2 regions of the Fictibacillus sp. EA-CB0309 genome follow, and region 1 is predicted to be linked to the other one. Evidence: a T-box and tRNA genes for the amino acid it is inferred to sense, from the RefSeq annotation. Region 1 holds a T-box; the other holds one or more tRNA genes.

Region 1 (7,847 bases):
AGATATCACGGAAGAAATCGCTCCACGCGTAGGTGTTTGGATCGGTTCTGGTATTGGTGGTATGGATACACATGAAGAACAGTTTCGTATTTTTGAAGCAAAAGGGGTAAGACGTGTAAGTCCATTCTTCGTACCGATGATGATTCCAGACATGGCTTCAGGCCAAGTTTCAATCACAATTGGTGCAAAAGGGATGAACTCATGTACAGTAACCGCTTGTGCATCTGGTGCGAACTCAATTGGTGATGCATTCAAGGTCATTCAGCGCGGAGATGCAGATGTTATGGTGACCGGTGGAACAGAAGCACCTATTACAGATATGGCTCTAGCTGGTTTCTGCCAAGCAGGCGCATTATCTACTAATCCAGATCCAAATACAGCAAGCCGTCCGTTTGATAAAAACAGAAGTGGTTTTATCATTGGGGAAGGTGCTGGAATTCTTGTTCTTGAAGAATACGAATTTGCCAAAAAACGCGGTGCAAAAATTTACGCAGAAATCGTAGGGTATGGTGCGACTGGTGATGCTCATCATATTACACAGCCGGCTCCTGGTGGAGAAGGCGGTGCACGTGCGATGAGACAGGCAGTTGAAGACAGCGGACTAACACCAGAAGACATTTCGTATATTAACGCACACGGTACGAGTACTGATTTTAACGATAAATTCGAAACAGCTGCGATTAAAGCTGTGTTTAATGAGCATGCTTACAATATTCCTGTTAGTTCGACAAAGTCCATGACAGGCCATTTGCTAGGTGCTGCTGGTGGAATCGAAGCCATTTTCTCTGTTAAAGCCATTCAAGAGAATATTCTGCCGCCAACCATTAACTATGAAACACCTGATGAAGAGTGTGATCTCGACTATGTTCCGAATACAGCTAGAAATGCAGAAGTGAAAGCCGTACTGAGCAACTCGCTTGATTTGGCGGGCACAATGCGTCGTTAGTATTTAAGAAAATAGAAGAATAATACGATGGAAAATCCCGTTTTCTTTTTGAAAGCGGGGTTTTTGCATACTTCGAGTAAATTACCTTATTTTAGAATAAAAAGGACAACCTCTGACTATACTGATTTTAAATACAAATCGGTAAAAAAGTGAGGGGTACAGATGTTATACTTACGTGATGTTTGGGTCAACTGGTTTGAAGGAGAAGAGAATGGCTATAACGTTTGTGAGTTCCATGAATGGCGAAAAGACGACTACATTGAGTTGTTGGACCAAGTACCCATTATTAAAATAGAATCCACACTCTTTCACTACATTGAAAATGACTTAAATGACCTTCCAGATGCACTTCTTGAAGAAGTACATCAGAAAGCTTATGTCAGAAAGAACAACCAGCGCGTACAGCTAGAACACTGCTTTATTATTACGGATGAAAAGAAATCTCTCATCGTTGATACAATGGGATATAGAATACCAATCCGTAAGAGCAGACTCATCCCACGACAAGAACAGCTAGTCTTCGAAATGGCAGAGCAGACAGAAACAACGGTATATACGTTTAGTGAAAAGCAGATGAGCAAGGAATATCACATTCTTTCTCCAAACCCTGACAGCATGAGGGGATTAACGCGTAAAGAAAGACAGTTAAAGCAGCTTCTCTTATGACACTAGATCAACTGCATTCGACAAAAAATGTTGCTGAGATGAGATATTGGTGCACAGAGTGGATGCCTGAGCAATACGGAAGAATTCAGAGAATGGATTTTGACGAAGCATGGGACGCACTGTATTGTGAATTAAAAAGCGGTTGGTCCAAGAAGCATATGGATATGTGTGAACGGTTAGTAAAAGGACAACCTTATTTCGAAAAGATATGGGAACTTGAAAACGGAACTCAAGTGAATTAATAGAACTTAAAGAAGCTGGCTCCATGTGGGAGTCAGCTTTTTATGGTTTTTGGTGAGTAGGTTCTGCTGGCGAACAGTTCATTTAATTGTTCAGGATGATTTGCGCTCGTTCAGCGGCATTTATGCTCGCTGAACGAGCGATTCCCGAAGTTTATGAGCGATTCCCGAAGTTTATGAGCGATTCCCGAAGTTTATGAGCGATTCCCGAAGTTTATGAGCGATTCCCGAAGTTTATGAGCGATTCCCGAAGTTTATGAGCGATTCCCGAAGTTTATGAGCGATTCCCGAAGTTTATGAGCGATTCCCGAAGTTTATGAGCGCTGTCCAACAAAAAATCTAAAAAAAGCCAGTGGAGAATCAAAATGATCTGCCCCATTGGCTTTTGGTAATTAGGAAAATAAAAAACTCAGAATCAGCTATTAAATTCTTTTACGAGCTAACCCCATCGCACGTTCCGCTTTATTCAACGTCTTATTCGCTACAAAGTTTGCTTTCTCGGCACCTTTATCAAGAATGTCATCTAATTCAGAAGACTCAACATATTCTTTGTAACGTTCTTGAATCGGTTTTAGCGCATTGATTACAGCTTTTGCAACACCTTGTTTAAAGTCTCCATATCCTTTGCCTTCGTATTTTTCAACAAGTGAAGAAATACTTTCTCCAGTTAGTTGAGAATAGATCGTCAGCAAATTAGAAATTCCCGGTTTGTTTTCTTTATCATAAGCAACTACACCATCTGAATCCGTTGTAGCACGCTTAATTTTCTTTAAAATCACAGATTCATCATCGAGCATAGAGATAAACGAATTTTGATTCGGATCTGACTTACTCATCTTTTTCTCTGGATCAACAAGGGACATGATTCTAGCCCCTTCAGAAGCGATTCTTGGCTCTGGGATTACAAAAATATCGCGGTACTTCTTATTAAAGCGCTCTGCAATATCCCGCGTAAGTTCAAGATGCTGCTTCTGATCATCTCCTACAGGCACGATTCCAGTATTGTAAAGAAGAATATCTGCTGCCATCAGTGGGGGATATGTTAACAATCCTGCAGAAACAGCTTCTTTACCTGTAGATTTGTCCTTAAACTGTGTCATACGCTCTAATTCTCCGATGTACGTTACACACTGAAGCATCCATCCCATTTTCGTGTGCGCTGGAACATCTGATTGAATGAATATTGTGGACTTATCAGGATCAATTCCAGCTGCTAAGTAAAGGGCCGCTAAATTTCTGCTGTTCTTTTTTAGAGCAACTGGATCTTGTGCTACCGTAATCGCGTGCTGATTTACTACGCAAAAGTAGCATTCATGTTCATGTTGAAGCTCGACAAAATGTCTCATAGCTCCAATATAGTTACCGATTGTTAAATTTCCACTCGGCTGTATGCCTGAAAAGATTACAGACATGATTCATCTCTCCTTTATTTTTAAAATCAATATAAAAAGGCCCACTCGTCGCCTTATGCAAGGGACGAATGGACCGCGGTGCCACCCTTATAATTCTCAAATATAATGAAAATCACTCAAAACGTACAGGAATATCCGATACGCTGTCCATTTATATCGTGCGGACATCTACACGTCTGAGCCTACTTATAAGGTTCGGTCAGAATGCTCAAAAGCCCATTCCATCATGATCCACTGCCTGTTTGCACCAACCACAGACTCTCTGAAAGTATCACACCATGTACTCTTCTTTATCATCGCATGTATCATTTATTTTTTAGTAGTATACACAAATTATAAAAGATATGCAACGGCAACTGAAAGTAAAGTCAACATAAGGCTGCTGTAAAGAAACGCTTGCATATATGAAACATTTACACGCTCTGACAAATGAAAGTTCGTTTTAAAAGAAATTTGTTCATCAATTTCTGGGGCTCTTGAAAGAACTTTAGAAACTCTTTTGACACTATATGTAAAGAAATCAAAAAAACCACCTTTCACTACATATAATGCGATCCCAATAAGTGCGATCGAGATTGAAAAATAAAAAAGCGTGTTTATGTATTTTTCAAGGGTAAAAGGTCCGGTAGAGAATAAAGCAGCTCCTAATGCTATAAAGATAGGGAATGCTGATATAATCAGAATCCTTCTTAAAGTTACGTTCATCAATCTTGCCTCCATCTAGTAAAAATTACACCATAAACATTTAAAAATGTACCACATAATTTGCATTATACCGTCAGACTATACTCCCATTGTAACAAATGAAATATAAAATTGACGAATTATCTTCTCATTTAACTCATGTTCTATCATCACAAAAAATCGAGAATGTAATATTCATGCTAGTTTACACATAATTTTGGTAAAAATTGTAGAATTATCAGAAAATAATCACCCTCCAGGAATGAGTCTTTGTACCTATTTTTTGTTAAGGAAAAGTAAATATAATGGGCTTTTTGTAAAACTCTTAAAAAAAATAAATGCACAATTGTTTGAAAACTTGTATAATCGAACTTGTAGATGAAAATATCTGATAATTCTTGATGCTTTTATCTGCTAACAAATTAACAGGATAAAAAGGGAGGTCAACACATGAAGAAGTCAAAATGGTCATTACTACTTACTTTGGTTCTAGCATTGAGCATGTTCTTAGCTGCTTGTAGTGGCGGAGACAAAAATGCTGGCGACGGTAAGGACAAAGACAAAGATGATCCAAAAGCAGCTGCACCAAGTGAGCCGCAAGTACTTAACATCCTTGATGGGGAAGAAATTCCTTCAATGGATTCTTCACAAGCAACAGACTCTGTTTCTTTCGAAGTATTGAACAACGTTATGGAAGGTTTGTACCGTCTTGATAAAGACAACAAGCCGACTCCAGGTGTTGCTGAAAGTCACACAGTTAACGAAGATGGAACTGTTTACACATTCAAGTTAAATCCAAACGCTAAATGGAGCGATGGATCTCAAGTAGTAGCGAAAGATTTCGTATACTCTTGGCAAAAAGCATTACATCCAGATACACTTTCTGAGTATGCTTACATCATGGGACCTGTAAAGAACGCTAACGCGATTCAAACTGATGGTGACCCATTATTCGGTAAAGTAGAAGAGCTAGGTGTTAAGGCTGTTGACGACACAACTCTTGAAGTAACTCTTGAAGCTCCAGCTCCTTATTTCTTAGGACTTACTGGATTCGCAACTTTCTATCCGCAAAAAGAAGAGTTTGTTAAATCTCAAAGCGACAAGTACGCTTTAGAAGCTAACACTCTATTATACAACGGTCCTTTCGTACTAAACGAGTGGAAACACAACGAAGGATGGCAATACAAGAAAAACGATAACTACTGGGATAAAGATAACGTAAAATTAGACGAAATTAACGTTAAAATCGTTAAAGACGTTGCAACAAGCGTTAACCTTTATGAAACTGGTCAAACAGATATCACTGGTCTAAGCATGGAATTTGTTGATCAGTACAAAGATCATGAAGATCTTTATACTCGTGGAGAATCTTCAGTATTCTTCTTACGTTTAAACCAAAAATCAGAAGCTCTTAAGAACGCTAACATCCGTAAAGCAATCGACATGGCTTATGACAAGCAATCTATGGTAGACGTACTTCTTAACAACGGTTCTACACCTGCATACTACCTAGTACCTGGTGATTTCACGCCTGGTCCAGACGGTGAAGACTACCGTAAAACAAATGGTAACTTTGGTGAGTATAACCTTGAAAAAGCTAAAGAACTTTGGGCTGCTGGTCTAAAAGAACTTGGTAAAGATTCTGTAGAACTTCAACTATTGAACTATGATTCTGATGGCGCTAAGAAAATGGGTGAGTTCTTCAAGAACCAACTTGAAAAGAACCTACCTGGAATCAAAGTTACTATTAAAGCACAACCATTTAAGCAAAAGCTTGAACTTGAGTCTAAAGGTGAGTATGACTTCTCATATGCTGGTTGGGGTCCTGACTATCAAGATCCTATGACGTTCCTCGACATGTTTATTACAGATGGACCGCATAACCAAATGGCTTACTCTAACCCTGAGTATGACAAGCTAATTGAAAGCGCTAAGAAAGAAACTGATGAGAAGAAGCGTTGGGAAACAATGCTTGAAGCTGAGAAAGTATTATTCGAAGATCAAGCAATCTCTCCACTTTACCAACGTGGTGTAACTGGCCTTCAAAAGCCTTATGTTAAAGGTTTAGCTCATCACTTATTCGGAGCTGATGTTTCTTACAAGTGGGCTTACATTGAAGGAAAACAATAATATTCTATTGAAAAATAGTATATAGTTTTTCTCAGGAGAGTACATGTATTCCTGACATGTACTCTCTTTTTTGCCTGTAAAACAGTAATATAATTTCTATGAAGATTTAAAAAAAGATATCAGAAAATGTCGAAAAAGAATATTTTCTATTGATATAAAATATTTTGTCCCTTAAGATAGATATTACAGAAAGATTTCAGAACATTAAGTTTGAGACATTTGGGGGAGGTGTGTGTAATGTTGCGTTATATAACTAAGCGTGTGTTTGCGATGTTGTTAACACTGCTGATCATAGCAACACTTACATTCTTTTTAATGAAATTATTACCTGGTTCTCCTTTTAACAATCAAGAGAAGTTAACTGAGTCCCAGCGCTTTGCACTTAATGAAAAATACGGGTTAAATGACCCGGTGCCTGTTCAATACATCAATTATCTAGGAAATTGGCACAGGGTGATTTAGGATATACGTTCCAATTTGATGGACGTACCGTTAATTCTATGATCGCGAACGGTATCGGACCATCGGCTACTGTAGGAATGGAAGCACTTCTTTTTGGTACAGTGATTGGTTTAATACTAGGGATAGCAGCAGCTCTAAAGCATAATTCACTTGTGGATTATGGGGCTATGGTCGTGGCTGTATTCGGTATTGCTATACCTTCCTTCGTTTTTGCAGGACTTTTGCAATATTACGTTGGTGTTAAGTTAGGATGGCTTCCAGTAGCTTTTGGAATGGTCCAGAGTATCACATCATGCCAGCATTCTCTCTATCCGTAGGAGTTATTGCAACAGTGGCTCGTTTTATGCGTACTGAAATGCTTGAGGTATTAGGAACAGACTATATTTTGATGGCAAGATCTAAAGGTATAAGCAAAAATGCAGTAATTTTGAAACACTGTGTCCGTAACAGCATGATTCCTATCATTACAATACTTGGTCCTTTATCTATTGGACTTATCACAGGAACTTTAGTTATTGAAAACATCTTCGCGATACCTGGTCTTGGTGAACAGTTCGTAAAGAGTATTAACCTAAATGATTATCCGGTAATTATGGGTACAACATTATTCTATAGTTTCCTACTAATCGTCATTATTTTAGTAGTAGATATCCTTTATGGCGTCATCGATCCTCGTATTCGTGTTGCAGGAGGTAAATCATAATGAGTATGTCAGAACGAAAACTAACACCTGATTTATTTCGTCCTGCACAACTAGGTACAGGAAAGAGTGAAGAAATTACAAAGCCAAGCTTAAGTTTTTGGCAGGATGCGTTTAGAAGACTAAGAAAAAATAAAGCCGCAATGCTTGGTTTATTTGCAATTGTATTTATCATTGCCTTTTCATTAATAGCTCCTACATTTAGCAAATATGGTATAGATGATCAAGAGTTAATGCGTGCAAATTTGCCGCCTAAGATTCCTGGATTAGAAAAAATCGGTTTCTTAGGAGTAGACGGTGTTGACATTCGTGGCGTCAATCAATATGAAATGAAAAATGTGCCAAAGGACCAAAACTTCTGGTTTGGTACAGACCCTCTTGGACGAGACCAATGGGTGCGTGTATGGAAAGGTACACAAATTTCTTTATATATCGCATTCCTTGCAGCAACAATTGATTTAATCGTTGGTGTAGCATACGGAGGAATATCCGCATTTTATGGCGGAAGAGTAGATAATGTGATGCAGCGTATCGTAGAGGTTTTATATGGTATTCCAAATCTGGTAGTAATCATCTTGTTCATTATTATTTTAGATCCAGGTATACTC
Region 2 (7,847 bases), 1.1 Mb from region 1:
AAGTTTCAATTGTTTCTTTGCACGGGTCATTCCTACATAAAAAAGACGAGTAGATTCCTCCATTAGTTTGCTGTCAGATTGATCTTCACTTGAAGGAATAACTCCATCTACTAAATCGATCATATATACTTTCTCGAATTCAAGACCCTTTGAGCTATGAAAAGTAGATAGCGTTACGGCATTTTGACCTTTTTTCTTTTTTGCTGTTTTTAGAACAGCTTCCAAATGCTTTAATCTTTTTGCAAAATCCTCAAGATTCTTAAGGTCTGATGCAATCTCTTCAAGCGTATTTAAAATACCAATCAAGTAATCAATACGGAACCCAAGACTCTTACTTATCTTCTCAAGTGCCTTCTCGTAACCTAATTGATCCCTTATGACACGAATAGCCAGGAGAGGCTCCATCTCTTTCATTTCTTTAAATGTTTTTTTACTTGATTCCAAAAGTTTGACCTGGTATTCCTGTAATTTTACATGTTTCAGTAAATTATCAAATACAGAATCGCTGTTATTCAATTGTTTTAAAGCACTCATCTGCTGCTTACTAATATAACCGTTAAATTTTAAATGAATTTTTTCTAAAATATCTGGCCTCTTATCTGTAAAAGCCATCCGCATAAAATTCAATATATCTTGAACGACCCAGTGTGAAAAAAAGCGATTGTCAGCATCCTTCATATAAAAGGAATTCCTGCACGATCAAAATCATTCATTAATCCAATAGATGAGGAATTGTTACGGTATAAAATGGCTACTTCCATTAGTTGACCTTCATCTTTAAGTTCCTTTACCAAGTATTTAGATTGTTCCTTAAAATTGATAAGATTCCTTATTTCAATAGGCTCAAACGGTGGATTCTCTGTAAACATATTCTTTTCGTATCTATTTTTATTTCGTTTAATCAACTGGTTAGAAACATTCACGATGTCCTGAGTTGAGCGATAGTTCTGCTCCATAAAAAGTATAACCACTTCTGGATACACCTTCTTAAATTCAAGTAAATAAGAAGGCTCAGCACCTCTCCAGCTATAGATCGATTGATCATCATCGGCCACAACACATATATTTTTATGGATAGAAACCAATTTTTCTATAATCGAATGCTGGACTAGTGAAGTATCCTGACTTTCATCCGTTAAAACATAATCGTATCTTTGCTGATACAGAATCAGCAAGTTTTGATTGTTTTCTAGTACCTCATTACCAATTGTAAGCATATCATCAAAATCCAATAAAATTTGATTTTGATCCAAACGTTTAAATTCTTCGTATTCCATAATAATTTGTTCCGCTTTCGGTACATCACATGATACGGTGGACCACTGTTCTCTAGGTAGCATTTTATTTTTAATGTAACTGATATAGGTTGCAAGCTCCTCCATTTGGTCCTCAGTTATGTTCTCACCTACTATTGACTTAAATAAATTTCTCAATATAAGCTTCTTATTTAACGGAACGTTTTCAACGGACGCTGCATTCTCACCTAACTCTTGCTCCCCTTCAATAATTCGAAAAGATGTCCCCGTCCCTCTGTAATAATTCCTAACTACTTCAAAGGCAAAGCTATGTATAGTAGAAAAATCGACAGGCGGAAGATCAGGATAAAATCTCATGAACCGTGCTTTCATATCATTTGCTGAGGCTTTACTAAATGTAACAGCCTTTATACGAGATGGATTTATACCTTTTTGCTTAATTAAATAACCGATCCGCATGATGATCGTGGTTGTTTTCCCTGACCCTGGTGATGCGAGCAATAGAAGAGGTCCTTCAGTCTGCAGAACCGCTTTTTTTGAACATCATTTAAAGCGATGCCTAAATCCTTTTTCATTTTAATGAAGAAATCTTCCATTATTCAGTACCCCCTTTGATGAAAATGAATCTTGTTATCTTCTATTAGTGTACAATATTTGCCTTTAAGCAAAATAACATCAAAATAAAAAAACTCCCCACAAACGTGAGAAGTTTTAAGTTTAAATGTTAAGTTAAGTAAAATGGTACCGGTGGTCGGGGTCGAACCGACACTCCAGAAGGAACACGATTTTGAGTCGTGCGCGTCTGCCAATTCCGCCACACCGGCATGTAAATCTTTTGAATTGGAATGGAGGCGGCACCCGGATTCGAACCGGGGGATAAGGGTTTTGCAGACCCGTGCCTTACCACTTGGCTATGCCGCCAGAATATAAAAAATGGAGCGGAAGACGGGATTCGAACCCGCGACCCCAACCTTGGCAAGGTTGTATTCTACCACTGAACTACTTCCGCAAGCATTTAATTAACTTATAATATGTTGTTAAAATCATCATATGTCATAAAAATAAAAATGGCTGGGCTAGCTGGATTCGAACCAACGCATGACGGAGTCAAAGTCCGTTGCCTTACCGCTTGGCTATAGCCCAATAGTTAAATGGGGCGGACGAGGGGAATCGAACCCCCGAATGTCGGAACCACAATCCGATGCGTTAACCACTTCGCCACGACCGCCACAGTATTAAAATTTGGCAGGGGCAGTAGGAATCGAACCCACACCAAAGGTTTTGGAGACCTTCGTTCTACCTTTAAACTATGCCCCTATAAGGAAAATAAGATGGTGGAGGGGGACGGATTCGAACCGCCGAACCCGGAGGGAGCGGATTTACAGTCCGCCGCGTTTAGCCACTTCGCTACCCCTCCACAAATGAAGACAGGTTTTATTATAAAACATAAACACCCTGTATTTCAATAAGTTTTTTATTCCATTTAAGGAAGAAAAAACTGGTGCCGGCTAGAGGACTTGAACCCCCAACCTACTGATTACAAGTCAGTTGCTCTACCAATTGAGCTAAACCGGCAAAAAAATGGTGGCTCGAGACGGAATCGAACCGCCGACACGAGGATTTTCAGTCCTCTGCTCTACCGACTGAGCTATCGAGCCAAGAATTAAATTCTTGGTGTTGTATAACCACCGTTTAAATAAAAATGGCGGACCCGACCGGGGTCGAACCGGCGATCTCCTGCGTGACAGGCAGGCATGTTAACCACTACACCACGAGTCCAATATTGGTTGCGGGGACAGGATTTGAACCTGCGACCTTCGGGTTATGAGCCCGACGAGCTACCAGACTGCTCCACCCCGCGATGATATAAATATGATATAAAAGTTTATGGTGGAGGATGACGGGTTCGAACCGCCGACCCCCTGCTTGTAAGGCAGGTGCTCTCCCAGCTGAGCTAATCCTCCATATTTTAAGTTGGTTATGTATAAAAGTGGTGACCCGTACGGGATTCGAACCCGTGTTACCGCCGTGAAAGGGCGGTGTCTTAACCGCTTGACCAACGGGCCATAGTTTGAGCTAGAGAGTATGTATCTGGCGGAGAGCAAGGGATTCGAACCCTTGATACGGGGTTGACCGTATACACGATTTCCAATCGTGCTCCTTCGACCTCTCGGACAGCTCTCCAATATGGCTCCACAGGTAGGACTCGAACCTACGACCGATCGGTTAACAGCCGATAGCTCTACCACTGAGCTACTGTGGAATATGTATGGCTCAGCGACGTCCTACTCTAACAGGGGAGACCCCCAACTACCATCGGCGCTGAAGAGCTTAACTTCCGTGTTCGGTATGGGAACGGGTGTGACCTCTTCGCCATCATCACTGAACCAATTATATTGAGAGTATGTTCTCTCAAAACTAGATACGACGTTTCCAAACGTTATGCTTTTTAAGGATAAGCCCTCGACCGATTAGTATCTGTCAGCTCCACGTGTCACCACGCTTCCACACCAGACCTATCAACCTCATCATCTCTAAGGGGTCTTACTCACTTAACGTGATGGGAAATCTCATCTTGAGGGGGCTTCATGCTTAGATGCTTTCAGCACTTATCCCGTCCACACGTAGCTACCCAGCTATGCCCCTGGCGGAACAACTGGTACACCAGCGGTGTGTCCATCCCGGTCCTCTCGTACTAAGGACAGCTCCTCTCAAATTTCCTGCGCCCGCGACGGATAGGGACCGAACTGTCTCACGACGTTCTGAACCCAGCTCGCGTACCGCTTTAATGGGCGAACAGCCCAACCCTTGGGACCTACTTCAGCCCCAGGATGCGATGAGCCGACATCGAGGTGCCAAACCTCCCCGTCGATGTGGACTCTTGGGGGAGATAAGCCTGTTATCCCCAGGGTAGCTTTTATCCGTTGAGCGATGGCCCTTCCATGCGGAACCACCGGATCACTAAGCCCGACTTTCGTCCCTGCTCGACTTGTAGGTCTCGCAGTCAAGCTCCCTTGTGCCTTTACACTCTGCGAATGATTTCCAACCATTCTGAGGGAACCTTTGGGCGCCTCCGTTACTGTTTAGGAGGCGACCGCCCCAGTCAAACTGCCCGCCTGACACTGTCTCCGAACCGGATCACGGTTCAAGGTTAGAATTTCAATACAGCCAGGGTAGTATCCCACCGACGCCTCCACCGAAGCTGGCGCTCCGGCTTCTCAGGCTCCTACCTATCCTGTACAAGCTGTACCAAAATCCAATATCAAGCTGCAGTAAAGCTCCATGGGGTCTTTCCGTCCTGTCGCGGGTAACCTGCATCTTCACAGGTACTATAATTTCACCGGGTCTCTCGTTGAGACAGTATCCAAGTCGTTACACCTTTCGTGCGGGTCGGAACTTACCCGACAAGGAATTTCGCTACCTTAGGACCGTTATAGTTACGGCCGCCGTTTACTGGGGCTTCAATTCAGAGCTTCTCCCGTAAGGGATAACCCCTCCTCTTAACCTTCCAGCACCGGGCAGGTGTCAGCCCCTATACTTCACCTTGCGGTTTCGCAGAGACCTGTGTTTTTGCTAAACAGTCGCTTGGATCTATTCACTGCGGCTCTCTCGGGCGACAAACCCTATCAGAGCACCCCTTCTCCCGAAGTTACGGGGTCATTTTGCCGAGTTCCTTAACGAGAGTTCTCCCGATCATCTTAGGATTCTCTCCTCGCCTACCTGTGTCGGTTTGCGGTACGGGCACCTCTTTCCTCACTAGAGGCTTTTCTTGGCAGTGTAGGATCAGGGACTTCGGTACTAAAATTTCCCTCGCCATCACAGCTCAGCCTTCACGTTGGGCGGATTTGCCTACCCAACAGCCTAACTGCTTAGACGCACTATTCCATCAGTGCGCTCACCCTACCTTACTGCGTCCCCCCATTGTTCAAACGGAAAGGAGGTGGTACAGGAATATCAACCTGTTATCCATCGCCTACGCTTTTCAGCCTCGGCTTAGGCCCCGACTAACCCTGAGCGGACGAGCCTTCCTCAGGAAACCTTAGGCTTTCGATGGACAAGATTCTCACTTGTCTTTCGCTACTCATACCGGCATTCTCACTTCAAAGCGCTCCACCAGTCCTTCCGGTCTGACTTCGCTGCACTTCGAACGCTCCCCTACCCCTGTACCATACGGTACAAGCCATAGCTTCGGTGATACGTTTAGCCCCGTTACATTTTCGGCGCAGAGTCACTCGACCAGTGAGCTATTACGCACTCTTTAAATGGTGGCTGCTTCTAAGCCAACATCCTGGTTGTCTGGGCAACTCCACATCCTTTGCCACTTAACGTATACTTTGGGACCTTAGCTGATGGTCTGGGCTGTTTCCCTTTTGACTACGGATCTTATCACTCGCAGTCTGACTCCCGCGGATAATTCTCTGGCATTCGGAGTTTGACTGAATTCGGTAACCCTGTGGGGGCCCCTAGTCCAATCAGTGCTCTACCTCCAGGAATCTTGCCGCGAGGCTAGCCCTAAAGCTATTTCGGGGAGAACCAGCTATCTCCGTGTTCGATTGGCATTTCACCCCTACCCACACCTCATCCCCGCACTTTTCAACGTGCGTGGGTTCGGGCCTCCATTCAGTGTTACCTGAACTTCACCCTGGACATGGGTAGATCACACGGTTTCGGGTCTACGACCACGTACTATGTCGCCCTATTCAGACTCGCTTTCGCTGCGGCTCCGTCTTATCAACTTAACCTTGCACGGGATCGTAACTCGCCGGTTCATTCTACAAAAGGCACGCCGTCACCCGTTAATGGGCTCCGACTACTTGTAGGCACACGGTTTCAGGATCTATTTCACTCCCCTTCCGGGGTGCTTTTCACCTTTCCCTCACGGTACTGGTTCACTATCGGTCACTAGGGAGTATTTAGCCTTGGGAGATGGTCCTCCCGGATTCCGACGGGGTTTCACGTGTCCCGCCGTACTCAGGATCCACTCAGGAGAGAACGAAGTTTCAGCTACAGGGCTGTTACCTTCTTTGGCTGGCCTTTCCAGACCGCTTCACCTACTTCGTTCCTTTGTAACTCCATGTAGAGTGTCCTACAACCCCAGAGGGCAAGCCCTCTGGTTTGGGCTGATTCCGTTTCGCTCGCCGCTACTCAGGAAATCGCATTTGCTTTCTCTTCCTCCGGGTACTTAGATGTTTCAGTTCCCCGGGTCTGCCTTCTCATACCCTATGTATTCAGATATGGATACCATCCCATTACGGATGGTGGGTTCCCCCATTCGGAAATCCCCGGATCAATGCTTACTTACAGCTCCCCGAGGCATATCGGTGTTCGTCCCGTCCTTCTTCGGCTCCTAGTGCCAAGGCATCCACCGTGCGCCCTTTCTAGCTTAACCTTATATGATGTTTACACATCAAAGATTCTTGCTTGGCGCAGATTGTTAAATCTGCCTTGCATATTGTTTGGATGTCGATATCTAGTTTTCAAAGAACATCTTGAAAGAACATAAGTTCCTTCAAAACTGAACAAAAGAAGAATAGGTGTACTTACGAAACAGTCGAAGCTGTTTCATAATCTCCATAGAAAGGAGGTGATCCAGCCGCACCTTCCGATACGGCTACCTTGTTACGACTTCACCCCAATCATCTGTCCCACCTTCGGCGGCTGGCTCCCAAAAGGGTTACCCCACCGACTTCGGGTGTTACAAACTCTCGTGGTGTGACGGGCGGTGTGTACAAGGCCCGGGAACGTATTCACCGCGGCATGCTGATCCGCGATTACTAGCAATTCCGGCTTCATGTAGGCGAGTTGCAGCCTACAATCCGAACTGAGAATGACTTTTTGGGATTGGCTTGGCCTCGCGGCTTCGCAACCCTTTGTATCATCCATTGTAGCACGTGTGTAGCCCAGGTCATAAGGGGCATGATGATTTGACGTCATCCCCACCTTCCTCCGGTTTGTCACCGGCAGTCACCTTAGAGTGCCCAACTGAATGCTGGCAACTAAGGTCAAGGGTTGCGCTCGTTGCGGGACTTAACCCAACATCTCACGACACGAGCTGACGACAACCATGCACCACCTGTCACTTTGTCCCCCGAAGGGGAAAGCTCTATCTCTAGAGTGGTCAAAGGATGTCAAGACCTGGTAAGGTTCTTCGCGTTGCTTCGAATTAAACCACATGCTCCACTGCTTGTGCGGGCCCCCGTCAATTCCTTTGAGTTTCAACCTTGCGGTCGTACTCCCCAGGCGGAGTGCTTAATGTGTTAACTTCAGCACTGAGGGTGGAACCCCCCAACACCTAGCACTCATCGTTTACGGCGTGGACTACCAGGGTATCTAATCCTGTTTGCTCCCCACGCTTTCGCGCCTCAGCGTCAGTTACAGGCCAAAAAGCCGCCTTCGCCACTGGTGTTCCTCCACATCTCTACGCATTTCACCGCTACACGTGGAATTCCACTTTTCTCTCCTGCACTCAAGTCTCCCAGTTTCCAATGACCCTCCACGGTTGAGCCGTGGGCTTTCACATCAGACTTAAGAGACCGCCTGCGCGCGCTTTACGCCCAATAATTCCGGATAACGCTTGCCACCTACGTATTA

The links. A T-box is a leader RNA that pairs with one kind of tRNA and senses whether it is charged. The one in region 1 lies ahead of trpS (tryptophan--tRNA ligase), so its partner is inferred to be a tRNA-Trp.
Region 2: it has a tRNA-Trp gene. The T-box ahead of trpS (tryptophan--tRNA ligase) is inferred to sense a tRNA for this amino acid. The anticodon was not compared.

What each region holds. Positions count from the first base shown of each region.
Region 1 is NZ_CP169271.1:2,570,213-2,578,059, reverse strand. It holds partial or broken gene fabF (beta-ketoacyl-ACP synthase II) at 1-969, shown strand, start outside; partial or broken gene ACEWFH_RS14345 (DUF3603 family protein) at 1,109-1,854, shown strand; gene trpS (tryptophan--tRNA ligase) at 2,274-3,263, opposite strand; T-box leader at 3,321-3,569, opposite strand; gene ACEWFH_RS14335 (DUF3899 domain-containing protein) at 3,597-3,968, opposite strand; gene ACEWFH_RS14330 (peptide ABC transporter substrate-binding protein) at 4,398-6,077, shown strand; partial or broken gene opp3b (oligopeptide ABC transporter permease) at 6,315-7,242, shown strand; gene opp3C (oligopeptide ABC transporter permease) at 7,242-7,847, shown strand, end outside.
Region 2 is NZ_CP169271.1:3,637,582-3,645,428, forward strand. It holds partial or broken gene ACEWFH_RS20410 (ATP-dependent helicase) at 1-1,852, opposite strand, end outside; tRNA gene ACEWFH_RS20415 (tRNA-Leu) at 1,996-2,080, opposite strand; tRNA gene ACEWFH_RS20420 (tRNA-Cys) at 2,103-2,177, opposite strand; tRNA gene ACEWFH_RS20425 (tRNA-Gly) at 2,191-2,265, opposite strand; tRNA gene ACEWFH_RS20430 (tRNA-Gln) at 2,325-2,399, opposite strand; tRNA gene ACEWFH_RS20435 (tRNA-His) at 2,409-2,484, opposite strand; tRNA gene ACEWFH_RS20440 (tRNA-Trp) at 2,500-2,573, opposite strand; tRNA gene ACEWFH_RS20445 (tRNA-Tyr) at 2,589-2,673, opposite strand; tRNA gene ACEWFH_RS20450 (tRNA-Thr) at 2,756-2,831, opposite strand; tRNA gene ACEWFH_RS20455 (tRNA-Phe) at 2,839-2,914, opposite strand; tRNA gene ACEWFH_RS20460 (tRNA-Asp) at 2,960-3,035, opposite strand; tRNA gene ACEWFH_RS20465 (tRNA-Met) at 3,041-3,117, opposite strand; tRNA gene ACEWFH_RS20470 (tRNA-Val) at 3,145-3,220, opposite strand; tRNA gene ACEWFH_RS20475 (tRNA-Glu) at 3,248-3,322, opposite strand; tRNA gene ACEWFH_RS20480 (tRNA-Ser) at 3,349-3,440, opposite strand; tRNA gene ACEWFH_RS20485 (tRNA-Asn) at 3,445-3,519, opposite strand; rRNA gene rrf (5S ribosomal RNA) at 3,529-3,643, opposite strand; rRNA gene ACEWFH_RS20495 (23S ribosomal RNA) at 3,708-6,645, opposite strand; rRNA gene ACEWFH_RS20500 (16S ribosomal RNA) at 6,834-7,847, opposite strand, start outside.